Regions from separate parts of the Psychrobacter sp. H8-1 genome, predicted to be linked through region 1. Evidence: riboswitches for the same ligand, from Rfam matches in the RefSeq annotation. Region 1 holds a riboswitch; the other holds the start of a gene.

Region 1 (10,237 bases):
GGTGTATAGATGCCAAGCCAGTCGACTATGTCACCAATCCACGCAAACAGCATCGCCTCGTATATTCCAATACCTGCGGATAAAATCATAAACAGCAGGAGCCAGCCACGCAGACCTTTGGTACAGGCCCACAGAAACCTCAGCAGTCCATCACGGGGTGAGGGCAGCGGCATAGGGGATTCAGGAAAGGCTGGCAGGCGGTTTTCAAAAAAGCGAAATAGAGCATTCATAGGCAATAGAAATACATCAAGATGACTGGCATCATTAAAAGTGACAGGCTTCTTGAGCCATTATTTATAGGGGTGCAACAGCACGCTAGTTTAGCAAAACTTAGCAATCACACCTGCATGCTAATTGTAATTTGAACGCAGTAGACACTTTGTACGAACCAATATTTTGAGCGGTTATAAATAGATTGCCATATGGGAAATATATTGTTACATTCTATAGTTTTATTTTATTTGCTTGAGATCAATTTTATTTTGCACTGATGATAGCGCCAACACTAGGGCGTGTCCTCAATCAAATTATATGAATAATAAACACGCAAACTTGCGGCTTAATAAGGTAGAAGCTAATGATATATTTAACGATTGCGGTGCTTTGCAGCGTCGCTGTCTCTGTACTATTAAAAGTATTGCGTCAGAAGAATATAGACATTCGTCAAACCATCGTGGCAGGTTATCCTGTGGCTTTTTTGCTCACTTGGTTATTATTAAAGCCAGATGTTAGCAGTATTGGTACTTTGGGCAATGCGTGGGGTATTATCATTGCACTTGGCATCTTATTACCTGCCGTCTTTGTGATCCTTGGACGAGCGATTGAGGCGGTCGGTATGGTCGCAACCGATGCCGCGCAGCGTTTATCGCTGATTATTCCTATCATCGCGGCATTTATGCTATTCGGTGAAGTACTAACAGGAACGCGAATATTGGGGTTAGGACTGGGTTTCTTGGCACTTGCGGCTTTAATCTACCGTCCGCAACAAGCAGTTAGCACTCAAGACATTAGTAAAAAAGCTACTACTCCTAACCGTACACTACGAACTCCATTATGGCTATTTGGGGTATGGGCAGGCTATGGCGTTATTGATATTTTATTTAAACAAGTTGCCAAGCAAGGAGCTGCGTTTCCGCTGACTTTATTTGTCAGTTTTGGGATGGCAGGACTGCTCTTGTTTATCTACTTGCTCATCACTCGCGTGCGTTGGCAGGGTAATGCTCTGATAGCAGGGCTGCTACTTGGTGCACTCAACATGGGTAATATCTATGCGTATGTGCGTGCTCATCAGGTTTTGTCTGAGTCGCCAAGTATCGTATTTACGGGAATGAACGTCGGTGTCATCGCGGTGGCGACTATCATTGGTGTAGGCGTATTCAAAGAGCAGCTTAATCGTATAAACATGCTTGGGATAGTACTCGCAGTGAGCTGTGTGGCGGTTCTGTTTTTGGCTTAAATAGTTTTTATGCGCTTAACTGCCATTGAGTTGGATGTTGCAATAGCATAATCAATGAAAAAAAGTAGCTGATGACACGATATTTGCTCGTCAATTAACGGTTCAGTTTGTATATTCTTCTCGCGGTATATATACTAACTCCTAGTGATGGTCTACAAAATACCAACAATTGTTCTAGGAAGGTGCTTATTCTTAACTGACTGAATATAGGCACAAAGCATGGTGTGTGGTAAAGTTGTTTATGATTCGATGACGTATAAACGCTTATAACTCATCTAATATACAACATCTAATGTACAACGTATCACAATAAAAACTGACCCTTATTAATAAGTATAGGATGAACACTTAATGGAATACCAAAAGCAATTACAACGCATAAAAAACGATTCAGGCTTTATCGCTGCACTTGACCAAAGTGGCGGTAGTACGCCCAAAGCGCTTGAGAACTATGGCGTGAGCGGCGATGAATACGATAATGACGAAGCCATGTTTGATTTGGTACATGAAATGCGTGCGCGTATCATGACCTGTGATACTTTTGATAATGAGCGCGTCCTTGGTGCGATTTTATTTGAAGATACGATGGATCGCGAAGTCAATGGTAAGCCAACGGCTAACTTTCTATGGGAAGATAAAAATATTGTCCCATTTTTGAAAGTAGATAAAGGCTTAGCAGAACAAATGAGTGGCGTGCAAGTCATGCGTCCCATGCCAGATTTGGATGCCTTATTAGATAAAGCCAAAAAGTATCCAGTGTTCGGTACTAAAATGCGCTCAGTGATTTATGAGCCTAATGTCGATGGTATTGAGCTGGTGGTGCAGCAGCAGTTTGACGTTGCCAAACAAATCCTTTCAAAAGGTCTCATGCCAATTGTAGAGCCAGAAGTAGATATCAATAGTGCTAAAAAGCATGAGTGTGAACTACTGCTCAAAGCGGATATCCTACGTAACCTTGAGCGTCTAAGCGATGACCATCAAGTGATGCTAAAGCTCACCCTACCTGAAGAGGCTGGCTTTTATCAAGAACTGATTGATCATCCAAAAGTGCTCAAGGTAGTTGCACTGTCTGGTGGCTATAGCCGTCATGATGCGTGCGATAAACTTGAAGAGAATCCAGGTATGATTGCCAGTTTCTCACGTGCTTTTACCGAAGGCTTGAGCAAACAGCAAAGTGATAAAGAGTTTGCTGATACGATTGATGCTTCTATTGATGAGATTTATAAAGCGTCGAAGGTTTAACGAAATTTGTTACTGATATAAGCCATCTAAAAGCAAAAAGCTCTACTATTAGTAGAGCTTTTTTATTCTAAATAAGAAATAAACAGTTTACCCTAAACCTCTTTATATAATTGACGACCCTCAGAGTGATATTTCTCAGTCATCTTTGCCATACCTTGACGAACTTCATCTAAGCTCGCTTCTCGGGCTTGTCCAACCAGCTCGGTATCAACTTGCTTGATGCGATGATTATTATCTTTTAGATCACCGCTACTTGGCGTCACTTTACTCTCTAAACCCTTAGCATATTCGCGCACGTTTTGAGTGATTTTCATTGAGCAAAATTTCGGGCCGCACATGGAGCAAAAGTGGGCGGATTTGTGCGCGTCCTTTGGCAAGGTCTCATCGTGATATTCACGCGCCGTATCAGGGTCGAGTGCCAGATTAAACTGATCATCCCAGCGGAACTCAAAACGCGCTTTAGATAAGGCATTATCACGTGCCTGTGCACCCGGATGACCCTTGGCAAGGTCGGCAGCGTGAGCGGCAATCTTATAAGTGATGATACCGTCTTTGACGTCCTTTTTATTGGGCAGACCGAGATGTTCTTTGGGCGTCACATAGCAAAGCATCGCCGTACCGAACCACCCAATCATCGCCGCCCCTATGGCGCTGGTAATATGGTCATAACCAGGAGCAATATCTGTCGTTAATGGCCCCAACGTATAAAAAGGCGCATCTGCACAAGTCTCAAGCTGCAAGTCCATATTCTCTTTAATACGGTTCATCGCGACGTGGCCTGGGCCTTCAATCATCACCTGTACATCGTGCTGCCAAGCAACTTGCGTGAGCTCGCCAAGCGTACGCAATTCGCCAAACTGCGCTTCGTCATTGGCATCTTGTAAACAACCAGGACGCAAGCCATCACCTAAGCTAAAAGCCACATCATACTGCTTCATAATCTCGCAGATATCTTCAAAATGTGTGTATAAAAAGCTTTCTTTATGATGGGCAAGGCACCACTGCGCCATGATTGAGCCTCCACGTGAGACGATACCTGTGAGTCGATTAGCGGTTAGAGGCACATAACGCAAAAGTACGCCCGCGTGAATGGTGAAGTAATCTACGCCTTGCTCCGCTTGTTCAATCAGCGTATCACGGAATATTTCCCACGTGAGGTCTTCTGCTACGCCATCGACTTTTTCAAGTGCTTGATAAATAGGCACCGTACCGATGGGTACTGGCGAGTTACGAATCAACCATTCACGGGTCTCATGGATATGATTGCCCGTGGATAAATCCATGATCGTATCGGCGCCCCAACGCGTCGCCCACGTCATTTTCGACACTTCTTCATCGATAGAAGAACCGAGCGCCGAGTTACCGATATTGGCATTGATTTTCACCAAGAAATTGCGCCCGATGATCATCGGCTCGGATTCAGGATGATTAATGTTATTGGGAATAATTGCGCGTCCAGCCGCGACCTCAGAGCGTACAAACTCAGGGGTAATTATTGTAGGCGTATTAGCACCGAAGCTTTCGCCGTCGTGCTGACGCATATCAGTCAGCTCATGCTGCTTTTGCGTTTCGCGAATGGCGATATATTCCATTTCAGGAGTAATGATGCCGCGACGTGCATAGTGCATCTGCGTGACATTACCCGCTTTACCATTGACTTTTTTGGCACGGCGCGGCTTATCAATATGGGCAAAACGTAGATTGGCCGTGGTGATATCACGCGCACGCGCTTGCCCGTATGAGCTGGACAAGCCGCTCAATTGCTCGGTATCGTCGCGCTCAGCTATCCAGCCTTCGCGTAGTTTTGGTAAACCTTTGGTTAGGTCAATTTGGGCATCAGGATCGGTATAGACACCTGAGGTGTCGTAGACATAAAATGGCGGGTTTTGCTCCCAGTCAGCCTCAGCCAAGCTCTGAATAGGCGTTGGAGCCAGCTCAATCTTGCGCATTGGTACTTTGATATCGGGTCTTGAGCCTTCGATATAGACTTTTTGCGAGGCGGGTAGGATGCGGTGTAAGTCGCGAGCGTCTTCTTCAAAACGGGCGTCGGTAGACGTACGGTGGGCAGGGGTTTTTAGCGCGTCCGCTTTTTTGTCAGCTTTGCTATTATGCCCATTATCAATAGAATTATTGACGGGCGTATGAATATTAGCAGAAGTGCTCAAAGTGGAGTTAGAGTTGGTACTTGAGCTGTTTTCTAGAGTAGTCATATGCTGTCCTAGCGTGTTGGTTTTTGAGTAAAAGCAACACCGCCAGTAGCTGCGGGGGTAAGCGTTGGTTATCAATACAAGCTCAGTTTTATAAAAACCATCTACTACTAACCCTAGTAATAGATGGTTTTAAAAAATCAGTGGACGCAGCTTAATATTAACCGTCACCCTTAAGCGCTTAACAAGCGACATAAAATAATAACGGTAATATAAAGGCATTTCTGCACGCCCTTTGTATCGGTATAGCCAGTGCTTAAGACTTCCCTGCGTCGGTACTAACCGCATCAGGTTCGGCGGGTGATCTCTCAGCGAATGTATAAAGGCAGATACTTTAATAAAGCAAGTTCAGTAAAGCGAGCCTTTAATACACCGCACCCCGAGTCTGTCAGTGTTGTGAATCAGCTTTATACTAACAAAAATTTATGATGAAACCTAGCCATCTATTGATAATTAATAAACGATAAGTTTGCTCGTATTAAGTTTATTAGTTTAAGCTGTCACAGGAGTGTGTTATGTCTCAGGTGTCCAGCCTTGCGGGCGTTCGTAGTCTTCATTGTCCAAAAACTTGTTACGCTGCTCAGTCAAAAACTTTTTGGCTTCAGGATCCATCATGCTCAGATGGTTTTCGTTAATCAGCATGGTTTGTAGCTCAAGCCAGTCGTTCCATGCTTTTTCAGAGACTGTCTCTTGCAGCGCTTGTCCTGCTTTGTTAGGAAAAGGAGGATGCGGCATTTTTGGCAAGTCTTTTTGGTATTTGCGGCAAAAAACTGTATTGGCTTGCGGATTAAAAGTCTCAGTCATGAGGTACTCCTTATTAGTGGTATTAAGTCGTTATTATGGTACTGATATGGTACTGAATCGAATATTCATATCAACCTATAGTCGATGCACTTTAAAAAGAACATAGCGCTACTGGGGTGAATTTTGCGCAGCCTCTGTGATAACAGCACGCAAGTAAAATTTATATCAGTAGCGCGCTTAAATTTATGTAAGAGTTTTATTTTCAACTGACTATATGATAACGGTCTTGGGAGATTTAGCAAAGGCTATCAAGTGTATAGACGGTAACAGCTGCCATTCTTGATAAAACTTACAAAAACACCCGCATGGATGGCGGGTGTTTTTATTTGATAAACTATGCAGTGGTAAATCAGATACTTATGCAAACACTTTTAGACGCGCACGACCGTTAGCTACGGCTAGCTTAACCTGATTGGGTGCAGTACCGCCTAGATGATCACGGGCGGCAAGTGAGCCTTCCAAAGTTAAGAAATCAAACACATCATCACCAATCGCGTCACTAAACTGCTGCAGTTGAGCAAGTGATAAATCACTTAAATCAACGCCTTCTTTAATACCCAATGCAACCGCATTACCGACCACTTCATGCGCATCACGGAATGCCACACCTTGGCGAACCAGATAGTCTGCCAAGTCGGTCGCAGTCGCATAGCCTTTCATGGTGGCTTCGCGCATGGCATCGATGTTTGGCGTGATGTTTGGTAGCATATCAGCAAAAGCGAGTAGCGAACCCGTTAAGGTGTCAACGCAATCAAAGAGAGGCTCTTTGTCTTCTTGGTTGTCTTTATTGTAGGCCAGTGGTTGGCTCTTCATCAGGCTTAATAAGGTCATCAGTTGTCCAAAGACACGCGCCGCTTTACCACGTACCAACTCTGGCACGTCAGGGTTTTTCTTTTGCGGCATGATAGATGAGCCAGTACAGAAACGATCTGGAATCTGTACAAAGTTAAACTGCGCCGACATCCACAAGATGATCTCTTCACTCATGCGTGATAAATGCATCATTAAGATAGAGGCCGCTGAAGTAAACTCAATGGCAAAATCACGATCAGAGACCGCATCGAGTGAGTTTTGACAAATACCTTCAAAGCCAAGCAGCTCAGCGGTAATGGTACGATCAATTGGGAAGGTCGTACCCGCAAGGGCAGCGCTACCAAGTGGCATCTGGTTGATACGGCGACGGGCATCGACCAGACGCTCGGTATCACGATATAACATCTCAAACCATGCCATCACATGATGGCCAAAGCTAACTGGCTGCGCCGTTTGCAAGTGCGTAAAGCCAGGCATGATAGTATCGGTATGCTGCGCTGCCAAATCAAGCAGGCCGCTTTGTAGACGTACCAACAGAGCGATGATATTGTCAGTTTCTTCGCGTAACCACAGACGAATATCGGTGGCGACCTGATCATTACGGCTACGTCCTGTATGCAGTTTTTTGCCGACGTCGCCGACGATATCGGTCAAGCGTGACTCGACGTTCATATGCACGTCTTCAAGCGTAATGGACCAGTTAAACTCGCCCGCTTCGATCTCGCTGAGCACTTGCTGTAAGCCATCGATAATGGTTGCGACTTCCTCGCTAGTCAGAATCTCGCACTCTTTGAGCATGGTAGCGTGGGCGATAGAGCCTTCGATATCATGACGGGCAAAGCGTTGATCGAAGCCGACTGACGCAGTGAATGCGGCAACGAAGCTATCGGTTGCTTCACTGAAGCGTCCACCCCACATTTGCTGGCCTTGGCTACTTGATTGGTTATTTTGTGCGGTGTTTTTAGCTGCGTTTGTGCTAGAATCGAGCGCACCTGAATGATTATTTGGCTGGGGATTACTAGAATTTGAAGAGTTGGCGTTCATATTGGTCTAAGACAAGTCAGGAGAATAAGAGCTTAAGTATAGCAAAGGATGAGGTTGCCTTGCTAGCTGAGCGCTTAGAGTTTTTTATTCCCAAACTCATGGAGGTCATGAAGCTTTGGCAGTGGCTGCTGTATATCGTTTTTTGGTCGCTGTTTGTTACCGTTATTGATCGTCATGATCTCGTAACTTGGTCAGAGTTTTTGCTCAAATTTATGAGCCGAGTCATTCAAAATATTTTGTCGATTATCCCTCCGTTATATTTGATTGATTATCTGCGTCCTATTCTGAAGCGCATGAGCATCCCTAAAGTCAGTATGTTTATATTACTGCTCATGATCATCAGCTCTGCGTTAATGATGATCTTGGTGATGCTGGTTATGATCAACGTTGGCTGGCTTGAATACAACTATCACGCTTTTGTATTAAATGTATTGTTTGATGGCGTGATTTCTGGTGGTTTTACGTTAGTGTTTTTAATATATTTTTTACATCGACATCGTGAGTTAGTAGCACTTAAGCAGTCATTTGAAAACAAACTCATCGCTCAAAACTATTTAATCAAAGCGCGTATTGCCCCGCATTTTTTATTTAATACCATCAACACCTTGACATCGCTGATTGAATCTAATCCACCGCGCGCGGCAGATCTTTTGCAACATGTGTCAGCACTGTTTCGTGCCAGTTTTAATGGTCCACGTGAGATTAGCTTTGAAGAAGAGGTTGCTCTGTGTGAGCATTATTTGGCCATTGAGTCGAGCCGTTTGACGGATAAGCTGGTTGTCAGTTGGGATCTTCCTGACGATGATATTATGTATGATATGGTGATTACGGCATTAACCTTACAAAGTGTAATCGAAAAAATGCTGCTCAATGTGGCTGAGATGACCACTGAAACCATCCATATCGATATTGTGGTAACGTGGCAAAAGCACGTTGTTGCTATCACCATTACTGTGCAATTACCCAGCAAGACCTTGATGATTACGCATGATTTGCGCCGCCAACTAGATCTGCATGAGCAAGCTGAGCGCTTAAAAACCCATTTTGGGGAAAGCTCAGAGATCGAAAGTACGGTAACCAGCGAACGCATCATCACGGTCATTAAGTATCCTCTATATGACGTCGGGCTTTGAGCCTTATCTTTCATACCTGTAAATCAAAAGTTTTATCCTGTAACGTTTGTTAAGCCTAATTTCAAGCTATTTCTTAGCTATGGCATGCTTATTGCATCGCTTAGCTAAGTAGCTATTTTAAAAATGCTAACCCATGGTAATCATACTAAAAGTAGCTGTTTATTTTTAAAACATCTTTAAATTTTTATGTGCACAAGGCGATAAGTTACTATCAAGACGCCTGAGTATTTTTTTAAATTCAAATATATAGATAACAAATAGAAAACAAATGTTTTTTAGTTTAAGCACCATGCATTTTAGGTTTACAGTAGAATGTGGCGAAAATAACAATACCCCATGGACTAAGACTTTTACTTTATAACATTTTTTATTTGCAAACGAATCAACAGATTAGGTCTTCAGACGTAGGATGAGAAGTATCAGTGAGCAATGCAATTCCTCCTACTGTCAGATAAAAATTGTTAATAATATTAATATAGCGTTAAGATGCTAAAAAAGAGGAGTTGACATGCGTATTGTCATTTGTGACGATGAACCACTCGCTCGTGAGCGTTTGGTCAGGATTGTACAGGAGTCAGGATATGAGGTGGTCGCACAAGCAACGACGGGTGCAGAAGCCGTTACTGCGGTAAAGCTACAGCAACCTGATGTTATCTTATTAGACATACGCATGCCGGAGATGGACGGAGTGCGTTGTGCGCAGTTACTCAATGAGCTTGAGCATCCGCCAGCGATTATATTTGTCACGGCTTATGATCACTATGCTATTACTGCGTTCAAAGCCAATGCTATTGGTTATCTATTAAAACCTGCCAACAAAGATGAGCTATTGGATGCACTGAGTAAAGCCAAAAACTTAAATGCGGCTCAGCTAAACCAAATCCGTAAGCTTGAAGACCCGACGGCTCGACCTGTACGTGAGCATATTTCTGCGCGTACCCATCGCGGCGTTGAGTTAATTAAGCTTAAAGATATCTATTACTTTACGGCAGATCAAAAGTACGTCAAAGTCCGTCATAAAAACGGCGTCGTGCTGATTGACGAGACCCTAAAAGAGCTTGAGGAAGAGTTTGGCGAGCGTTTATTCCGCGTTCATCGCAATGCTATTATCAATCTCAGCTATTTAGATTATCTAGAAACCATAGACTCAGGACAGTATCAGGTTCGTTTTAAAGGGATTGAAGAGGCTTTAGCGGTTAGCCGTCGCCATCTACCGGCATTGCGTGATAAAATACAAAGTATGTAACAGGCCGCTGAAAAGTAGATATTGATAAAAAGTAGCGTTTATTATTCAGACCTCTACATTCAAATAATTAAAGGTTCCCACCGCTCTCGCGACTTACTCCGCAGCTTTCGCAACTTATTATAATTATTAACCCTCTTAACGAAAAAGTATGCAAACACAGATGCCATATCATCAGACCCTTATTTATGCTTAAATAGGGGTATTTTTTTTGCGTCTTATAGACGTCCTAACAGCAGTAATATTGAATCAACAATATCGAACCCATTATATTGAGGCCACTTATGAGCACCAC
Region 2 (10,237 bases), 2.0 Mb from region 1:
GCACGGCTGTAGTCAGCCAAGATATGCTCATCGTATTTGCCTGATTCGGTCAGCTTGGTCACATGATCAAACAGATGCGGCGGGGTAAAACGATTGTAGGCAATCTTACGCAGATGGAAAATGGCCAGACGCGCAGCCAGATACTGATAGTCAGGCGTGTCTTCAGAAATGAGGTCAGCGGCTGACTTGATGATGGTCTCGTGAATGTCACGGGTCTTGATGCCTTCGTAAAACTGAATGTGTGACTTTAGCTCAACTTGTGACACGGAGACATTATCCAAACCATCCGCTGCCCACTCGATTACCTTATGAATCTTATCTAAATCAATAGGCTCTAATCGTCCGTCACGTTTGGTCACTTTGATTTTATCGATATGTGTCATGCTGTCCTCTATTGTTGATAGCTAGTTATTATCTTGCGTAGACAAATCAAGCAAGTATTTTTGTCACGTTATACAGTATGGTCTTGCAAGCCTAGGTTTTTTTAGGCAAAAGATGACATCTACTCGTAGTGATGGTTAATATCACTGAGCACTATATATAGCGTGTTTTTTGTTAAGTAGACACAATATAGCGGGAAATTTTTGAAAAAGCTATATTGATTTTATAGTGGATATATGTTGTTGTAGGGATTAAGGGTGTTTGGATTTGAGCAAAGGACGATGGTATAAGGGTTAGGCGAGAATGGCAAAAATAATAAAATATTTTGTAAAAAATGGGTTGCAATTCTCGTTTTGTCATCTGGTAAATGACTGACCCTTAACCGTCAATATAATGCTGACTACAGCGCGGCTGATTGTACCTGAGACCGAAAAAAATCGCCACCCATATGGATGACGATTGAGGATATTGTCAGCGATTGACCTTCCAATATTTTGCGCTTAAAGATAAATTGGACTCGCTATATTAAACCACCATACGTACCGTCTTGGCACTCTCAAGTGCGGCATACAGCTCGTTCACTTGCTCAACAGCAGTTAAGTGTAGGTTGACACGGACTGAATGAAAGCGGCCTGTTTTGGAAGGCTTGACTTGCATAGAGGCCAAATCAAACTTTGGAAACTGACTACCAAGAATCAGCTTCAATTCATTGAGCAGACTCTCATGCTCACCTTCGTGACCGATGATGCTCATCGGGTAGTCCATTGGGAACTCCCACAGCTCTGGATTCTGCACATCAGTTTTTTTACCCTTCAAGATACCGTCGTTGGCAACTAGCTCTGTGACTTTGACATCTCTTTTGGGCGCTTGATCTTGATTGCTGTGGTTTTGGTTGCTGGTGTCTCTTGGGTCATCACTCATGATGGCATCCTTATTTTTTATTGAAATATGGGCTTTAACATTACTACCAAAAAAGTCAAAGAGCTGAGATTTGCTCAGCTCTTTCATGGATCTAAAGCTTTGGATGAATAGCTTTGTTAATGCCTGTCGCTCTGTTCACTATATATAGTGGCAGCTGGGTGATTATTCAAGTGCTGGGATGACGATGGCGACGTGTTATTGTTTAATATAAAGCATGATAAGTATGAGCAATGATAACTACAAGTAAGCGACTTATCTTTTATACCCACAAACCGCCACATAGTCACCGCGATCATAGCCTTCGACGACTTCTTGGACTTTGTCATTGGCATACATCGGGTGCGTCAGTAAGGTCTGGGCATACTCAAAATCAACAAAGCCATTGGCTTGCATCAGGGCGATTTTTTCATCAGTGGTGCGCCAGTTTGCTGATTTCACCAGTTCAATAGGATAGGGGTCAGCAGGGGAGATGTGCGCAAGTAGCGGATGCTCCCAAGTATCGACGGCGCTGGCCAAATTATACAGACTGGCAAAGCCGCTTTCTTTTGGGACATCGATAAGGATGAGCTTGCCGCCAGTTTTTAGAGCGTCAAATGCCTTTTTTATACAGATATCCAGGTCACTGATATAGCTGACACTGCCGTTAAACATGATGATGTCAAAGGTATTAGGCGCAATCTCGCAGGTTTCGGCAGGGCTGATATCTACTTTTAATCCGCGCTTCTCAGCGACTGCTGCCATGTCTTTTGAAGGCTCGATACCATGGGTAATATGGATATCGTAATCCTTTGCTAGTAGCGACTCAAACAGGCCACTACCGCAGCCGATAGACAATATCTCACTATCTTTGTCCAAAAAATGCGCGACCAGTTTTAGCTCGCTAGTGAGTAAGTTTTGATTGTCAAAAAACCAGCTGTCGTACGCGCTTGCGTGTTCATCAAATGCTGCCATGGTGTTTCTCCTTAAGTAGTGGGTTAAGTTAGATATTTATTTATAAAAAATAGGGGCTATGACAGATCCAACGCTTGCTGCCAAAAGTTGACCTCCATACGCGCAGCGGTGTCAAATAGCTGTTGGAACTTGTCTGCCTGAGCAGGGCTGGCCTCTGCTAAGAGCGCATCAATCTGTGCTTCGTTCTGCGCGGTAATCGCTTGGAACTCATCACTAGAAAACACATCAATCCATGGCTGGTAAGGATTGCCCGCGATAAAGCCCTCGGCTTTGATGCGTTTGCCAATTTCTCCATAGCCCATCAAGCAAGGGGCAATAGCGGCGTACAGCTCAGCCAGTGAGCCTGACATTGCAGCGTCTAATATATAGCGGCTATAGGCGATGGTTGCGGCAGATTCAGCAGCGCCCTCTACCTGCGAAAGTGGTATGTCCCATTGGCGACAGAAGTCCAAATACATGCCAATCTCCATATCGAGCATGGCGTTGATACCTGCTTGACCCACACGCATCTGTGCCAACGTGTCGCTTTTGTACACGCTCAACGCCATCACGCGGGTATAGTGAATCAGATATAAGTAGTCTTGCACGAGGTAGTGGCGAAAGCTGTCAGAGGCGAGCGTGCCAGCGGCCAGCTGTTTGACAAAATCATGCTGAATGTAATCATCCCATGACGGGCAGTTGTGACGTAGTGTTTGGTAGTTCATGGTTTTCACTTACTGTTATAAAGTGCAAGTAAGCAAAGAGTAGGAGACGAGAAGTGAGCAGGCACAAAAAAGCCTTACCAGCTTGTGTGAATAAACCGGCAAGAGTTACTTAGCAATATATGCTTAAGAGAGGTGCTGCAAAATGTCACGCTTGTTTCCTACGTCAGTGCTAACTGCATCAGGTTCGCGGGTAACTCTCAGCCATGGTTTTGGATTTCAATAGACTAAATAATTACGGTCTATAAACGAAATCTAAGATCAAAGCACCCCGACAAGGTTTTTTAGAAATATATATAAAATGAGTTCGAGCTGCTATTATTCAAGCAGTCGAGCCATATGATAGACGAACTCAGTCATCATTAGCAAGTCATGTTCAAAGAACCATCAGCAATGGCTATCTGACAAGCATAATTCAGGCACAAAAAAAGCTGAGACATGCTCAGCTTTTTTGATTTGATTTTAAGAATGTTTATATACGTTTAGATAAATCAGTCATTCTCAAGGAAAGAGCGCAGGTGCTCAGAACGTGACGGATGACGTAACTTACGCAACGCTTTTGCCTCGATCTGACGGATACGTTCACGCGTCACATCGAACTGCTTGCCGACCTCTTCGAGCGTATGATCGGTTGGCATATCGATACCGAAACGCATTTTTAGCACACGCGCTTCACGCTCAGTTAAGTTGCCAAGTACATCACGAGTCGCTTCGCGCAGACCAGCTGCCGTCGCATCGTCCACAGGGCTTGAGATAGTACCGTCTTCGATGAAATCGCCTAGATGCGAGTCTTCATCATCACCGATTGGCGTCTCCATAGAGATAGGCTCTTTGGCAATCTTCAGTACTTTACGCACTTTGACTTCGTCCATCTCTAAGCGTTCGCCCAATTCCTCAGGCGTAGGCTCGCGTCCCATCTCTTGTAAGAGCTGACGTGAGACGCGGTTTATTTTGTTAATGGTCTCAATCATATGTACTGGAATACGAATGGTACGTGCTTGGTCAGCGATAGAGCGGGTAATTGCCTGACGAATCCACCATGTGGCATAGGTTGAGAATTTATAACCACGGCGATATTCAAACTTATCGACCGCTTTCATCAGACCAATGTTACCTTCTTGGATTAAGTCCAAGAACTGTAAACCACGGTTGGTATACTTTTTGGCGATAGAAATGACTAGGCGTAAGTTGGCCTCGACCATCTCTTTTTTGGCGCGGCGGGCTTTGGCTTCACCAACAGCCATACGGCGAGCGACGTCCTTCATATCACGAATGTCCATGTCGAGTCTTTGCTCGTAATCAAGGATTTTACGCTGTAGGAGGATGATGTCATCAATGACTTTTTCTAAATGTTCAGCGAAGGCAGGCTTGCCTTTTAGACGCTCGGTGAGCCAATCAACATTGGTTTCATTGCTTGGGAAGGTTTTACGAAATTCTGAACGCGGCATACGACCACGGCGAATCACCAAACGCATAATTTGACGCTCTTGTTTACGCACATCGTCATAGACATCGTGCATAATCGCCATTACTTGATCAGACATACGGTTGTTGAGCTTGAGCAGCATAAAGCGGCTGGCAAGTTGCTCATAAGCTTCATTTGCTTGCTCGCTACCGCGGCCATATTCAGCCAAAGCTTTTTTTGCTTTGATAAATAAATGCTCGATCTCTTCGAGGCGCATACGCACTTCTTCAGGATCAATACCGCCTGTTTCTTCTTCAGCTTCTTCTTCCTCTTCGACTTCTTCTTCTTCGTCTTCATCATCAACGTCTTTAGCCTTTGCATTGGCTTTTGGCTTGATGACAGGAACTTTCTCTTCTTTTTCAGCGGCTTTGTCCGTATCTTCTTCAAGATCTAAAAAGCCTGTGATGACATCGGCAAGCTTTTTTTCACCGTCTAATACACGCTGATATTCATCTAAAATAAACTGTACCGTACCTGGCCAATAAGCCATGGCATGCTGCACATCGCGGATACCTTCCTCGATACGCTTGGCAATGACAATCTCACCTTCACGGGTCAACAAATCAACGGTACCCATTTCACGCATATACATACGCACAGGGTCGGTGGTACGACCAGGCTCAGTCTCTACAGAGGCAAGTACCGCTGCGGCTTCATCCGCTGCCATGTCGTCGTCACTTGATTCGTCGTTCATCAAAATGTCATCAGCATCAGGCGCTGATTCAAAGATTTTGATACCGACGTCTGTCAACATCTGGACGATGTCTTCGATCTGATCACTTTCTGTGATGGATTCGGGCAGTTGGTCATTCACCTCAGCATAGGTAAGATACCCTTGCTCTTTACCCATTTGAATTAAGGTGGCCAGTTGCGAGGTGGACTTAGAAATGGACTTATCGTTCATAAATACTCACTTACTTGCGTCGGACATTTCCGTGATATGACGTGCCATCGCTTGCTCGGTGCGTGGATCCAATCAGTCGATTGATCACAAAAAGGCGTAGGGGATGTCAATGATAACGAAAATGAGTTGATATGAATAAAGGCTCAAAAAACTACAATAAAATTACGAAATAAAAATATTATTAAATAAATAAAATAGTTACTAAGCAAAAAATTATTAAATACACTAAATGCTTTTAAAAACAGATCATATAATCATCAATAAATTCTGGACGTACTAGGACGTGTCCTCAACCTGAACGATTGCATCTAAATGGACTAAAAATGGCTAAATTTTGCCAAACGGCGTAAAATAACTGGCTAGTATCCCGATATTATCTGCGTTATTTTCCTTGTTTGACTTCAATTTATCTCATTTTTATCATCATTTTCAAAATGAGGACACGCCCTAAGCTGCTGGAGAATAGCAACTAATATAAAACAGCGGCATAGTTTAACACAGACCTCAGCTATCGAGCACAGTGCAGCCATACTGTTATGGTTTATATGGCTAAATATTTCATTATTAGTATATGTATGCCATATCCATAAACAATGGGGGCAATAGGCGATGTTTTAAAGGGCTGCCACTTTATTAATACAAATTAAGATTGAACGGTCACCATTTGTGCTGATTGCTCGGCTTGCTGGGCGCGTAGCCAGTCATCTAAGCGCTGTGCTTGTTTTCTGACAATAGCCAGTTTGATATGGTCAGGGTTTTTAATCAACTCTTGCATCTTTTTTTGCATAAGTAGCTTCAGCAGTTGCATGACTAAGTTTTCAATCAGCTCATCAAGGCTTAAAATGTTTCTAGCTGTCAATGTTTTATAAAACCCACTCCAACTGCGGCTCAGGTTTTCTTGAGTGATAGGCTGCACATTGGACATAATGAAATGCGCAGCGGCGTTGACATCTGCTGGCAAGTACGCAAGACAGCGTTTGATAGTACTGACCACATCTAATAGTGCCGCATCCTGTAGATCTTCCCAAGCGAGTGGCCGAAAAGCATCCGTCGCTGCTCTTTGTTTGATATGAGCGGGCAAGTCTATGCGGTCAATACCAGCCCGTTGCCAGATATCCTCGATAGGGTCTTCTCGTAAGCTGCGCGGTTGAAACAAAAAGCACAGCTGCAATTGCTGACTGATGGTCATGTCACCATCAAAATCTAGCAGTGCGTCTTTGGCCTCGACATTTTGGCTGCGTCTGCCACCAAGCTTTTGGTAAATGTCGTTATTGAGCAGATAGCGAAAACTACTGCCTTTGGGTAATGACATGGTCAGGTTGCGTACTTGTGACATCAGCTTGGCTTTGCCTTCTGCCAAAGACAAATCATGACGCTCACTTAGATAGGCAAAAATATACTGTGATAGTGGCATGGCGTTGGTGATTTGCTCGCGCATGGCCTCGCTACCGTTAGCCTTGATAAAGGTGTCAGGATCATGGCCGTTGGGCAGAGTCAAAAACCGCAGTTCTTTATCATCACTCAGCACAGGCAGGGCAACTTCAAGCGTACGCCAAGCGGCTTTTTGTCCAGCGCTGTCGCCATCGAAGCTCAACGTTAATGTAGGGTTCAGCGTTAATAAGCGCGAGATCTGACTTTCATTAATCGCTGTACCCATCGATGCGACCGCCCCATAAATACCTGCTTGGTATAAGGCGATGACATCCATGTAGCCTTCTACGACCAACCAGCGGTCTGCGCGCTGTTGGCGAGATTCATAATAGCCGTACAGGACGTGCTGCTTATGAAAAACAGGTGAATCTGAGGAGTTAATGTACTTGGGTTTTACCTCATCATCGAGCGCCCGACCACCGAAGCCAATGGTGCGGCCCTGATTGTCACGAATCGGGAAGATGACACGATCACGCAGCAGGTCATAATCGCGTCCAGACTCTGATTGGCGCACCAGACCTAAAGCTTTGAGCCCTTCAATATCCTGCGGAAACTGATGCTCAAGATGCTGCCAACCATAGGGCGCATAGCCAAGACCAAACGCCTCAAAGATCTCTTCAGTAATGCCGCGCGCGACAAAGTAATGCTTGGCATGCGGATGTGTCGTCAAGTTATGCTGATAAAACTGCTGAATTTGTTCTAATAACTCATATAGATTGCCATCTTGCTCAGCGTTGCCATTATCGCCATGCAGTACCACACCGTCGTCTGTATCTGACGGCCATGCTGGCGGATAGCTACTATCACCTTCATCATAATATGGCTGAGCATAAGCGTCATTATCGTAAGGAGCAGCATCATAAAGAGCTTGAGGCGGTAAGTCATCATAACCACTGCTATGGATATCGCTATATGGGTTACCATAATCATTATTACCTTGATTATGATAGTCGGGTGGTATGTCTGCTGAGGACTCAGGTCTCGCTGTAATGGGCTGTACTTTTGTGCTTACTGCTGCGGGCTTGCTGACTGGTTTTTGTTTAGTACGCTGATAGCTAACGTTTCGTTGCTCATCCTTTGGTACTTCAATGCCAGTTTGCTTTGATAGCTCATTGACCGCTTCGATAAAAGTTAGGTTTTCATAATCGCGTAAAAAGCTAATGGCATTGCCGCCGACACTACAGCCAAAGCAGTGATAGATGTTTTTTTGTGGATTGACATAAAACGAGGGTGACTTTTCACCATGGAATGGACAGCAGCCTTTATATTCACTGCCTGCGCGTTTAAGCGTGGTATGACGACCAATGATACTGATGAGATCAGCTTGGCTGTTTAATTGTTCGAGAATATGATTAGGGATGCTCATAGGTACAGACAGTTAACCACGGAATAAGATGACAGTTATTTTATTGATTTTATATTTATAGCACAAAAGCAGTTGAGTGGTGTAAATACAGGCAAATAAGGCCAACTATCATTATATAGTTGGCCTTATTGTTTGTGCTTGTATTATTTTTGCTCGTTTATCCAAGCCGCTTAGTTTGTTTCATCCATATCTGTCATATCAGCATCTGGATCAGATGGTGTCAAACGAATACGATCGAGGCCACTTTCATTAGGTAGCACGGTGCGGCGAGTAGGGTTGATATTTGGTAGATCAACAGCGGCTTCTTTTGCTGCCGCGCTCGCACTTCCTTGACCAGAAACTTGCTCGGTTGAGCTTTCAGGTAGACCTAGACCGATATTGATACCACGGCGCTGGGTAGGAGCACCCGCAGCAGGTGCAGCCATATTGTCAGCTGGTAGTTGCAGCTGAGATGCGCCTCTCACCATCTGAGTTTTGGTCGCTCCAGTGTAATCCCCTGCGCTCATAGATTCATCTTTTAAGCTGGCACGTCCAAGCTGGCCAAAGGTTAGTTTGTTTAACCACGAGCGGTCAGCTTTGGTAGACAGTCTGACACGGCCATCACTGGTGAGCCAATTTGGATAGTTGATTTGCAGTAGCGTTTTATACTCTTTTGCTAAATCGGTCAGTCCTAGCTGTTGATGGCTATAGGCCAAGATAGCAATGGCTTCAGGGACTGCTTCACTAAGTGGATAGTACTGGAAAACCCATTTGGCACGGTTGACGGCAGCGACATGGGCTTGACGCTCAATGTACCAGTTAGCAGCAGTCAGCTCGCTTTGAGCAAACTGGTTATAGATAAAAGTCATACGCTGCGCCGCATCTGGCGCATAAGGGCTATTGGGGTATTTATTGATAAGCTCTTGAAAGTTGGCGAAGGCGATACGTAAGTAGGCCGTATCACGCTCAGCTTGATTGAGCTTAAATATCTTCAAGCCGTCAGACGAGCCTTCCATATTGGCGACGCCGCGTACGTAATAAGCATAGCTGACTTGTGGGTTGGAAGGATATAGACTGATGAATCGATCGGCACTTGCGGCAGCCGTTTCAAAGTTGCCACTGGCGTATTGCGCGTACATGATGTCAAGTAGCGCTTGTTCAGCGTATTGACCAGTAGGATAAAAGGTGCGCAAACTGTTCAAGTCTTCAATGGCTTGCGTATAGCGTCCTTTGTCAATCTGAGTGATGGCGTCACTATAGTAAGCTTGTTCGGATTTTTCAGCAGTTTCGACTGCGTTGTCATCCTTGCCAGTCAAGTTTTTGAAGGTTTGACAGCCCACCAAGTTGATACTTAGGGCAAGCAGGGTCACCGATGATAGTTTGATAAACGTGTTGCCAACAGGGCGCATACTTCTTCTCCGACACAAAACGTGCAATAACAATAACGCTATCACACTATATAACAAGGTTGATGGTAAAAGACGACTTATCACAGCAGCAGAAAATATCTCTGCCGTAACTGAGCGTGGCTGTGCCATAGCATACAGCAAAACCTTGCCTACTTTATAGAATAACGTCTGCTTCGTCTATTTTTTGCGCACTATTGTATAAAAGTACAATAGTTGCTATAAAACTCAGCGCAACAAATTTTCAATAGTTTAGCATGAGCAACTTTAATGGGCGATGATAAATCCCGCCATTGCTGATAAATATACAGTAAATTACGGCAATGTTATATTACAGAGAGTTTCAAGCGCCTCCGTTTTTTAGTTGCTATCACGTAAAAACCTCAGGCAATCATCAATAATCTCGCGCAGATATATGATAGGAATTGTAGGGCTTCAGCGCGTGGCATGATACACTATGGCGATATTTAACAGACTTTTCACTTATGAATAATGTCACCTACGAACCTTCTATGAAAAATAAAGCTATGAGCACAAACGTACCACCAAAACAGCAGTCAGATACTGAATTAACCGCGCAAGCGTTGCCTGCAGACGACGCTAATGATGCAAGTATCAATGAAAATATGATGACTGAAGATGAGTTAGCACTTGATGAGAGTGGTGAGGTTATAGACGATGAGCTGCTCGATGACGGTTTATTAGATGACGACGATGATGCCGAAGATTATG

Evidence for each region. Region 1 has a riboswitch for thiamine pyrophosphate ahead of thiC (phosphomethylpyrimidine synthase ThiC). Riboswitches for the same ligand answer to the same signal wherever they lie in the genome.
Region 2: linked by a shared signal. The riboswitch ahead of tenA (thiaminase II) and the one ahead of thiC (phosphomethylpyrimidine synthase ThiC) in region 1 are both predicted to bind thiamine pyrophosphate.

What each region holds. Positions count from the first base shown of each region.
Region 1 is NZ_CAJHBG010000001.1:2,987,388-2,997,624, reverse strand. It holds gene JMY01_RS12405 (ABC transporter ATP-binding protein) at 1-230, opposite strand, end outside; gene JMY01_RS12400 (EamA/RhaT family transporter) at 578-1,456, shown strand; gene JMY01_RS12395 (fructose bisphosphate aldolase) at 1,808-2,698, shown strand; gene thiC (phosphomethylpyrimidine synthase ThiC) at 2,791-4,908, opposite strand; TPP riboswitch at 5,153-5,297, opposite strand; gene JMY01_RS12385 (oxidative damage protection protein) at 5,419-5,709, opposite strand; gene argH (argininosuccinate lyase) at 6,067-7,440, opposite strand; gene JMY01_RS12375 (histidine kinase) at 7,626-8,699, shown strand; gene JMY01_RS12370 (LytTR family DNA-binding domain-containing protein) at 9,208-9,945, shown strand; gene hemC (hydroxymethylbilane synthase) at 10,227-10,237, shown strand, end outside.
Region 2 is NZ_CAJHBG010000001.1:1,003,172-1,013,408, forward strand. It holds gene nrdA (class 1a ribonucleoside-diphosphate reductase subunit alpha) at 1-383, opposite strand, end outside; gene JMY01_RS04215 (YbeD family protein) at 907-1,302, opposite strand; gene JMY01_RS04220 (class I SAM-dependent methyltransferase) at 1,555-2,253, opposite strand; gene tenA (thiaminase II) at 2,310-2,957, opposite strand; TPP riboswitch at 3,096-3,238, opposite strand; gene rpoD (RNA polymerase sigma factor RpoD) at 3,446-5,323, opposite strand; gene JMY01_RS04235 (DNA primase) at 5,967-8,120, opposite strand; gene JMY01_RS04240 (outer membrane protein assembly factor BamD) at 8,291-9,508, opposite strand; gene JMY01_RS04245 (RluA family pseudouridine synthase) at 10,135-10,237, shown strand, end outside.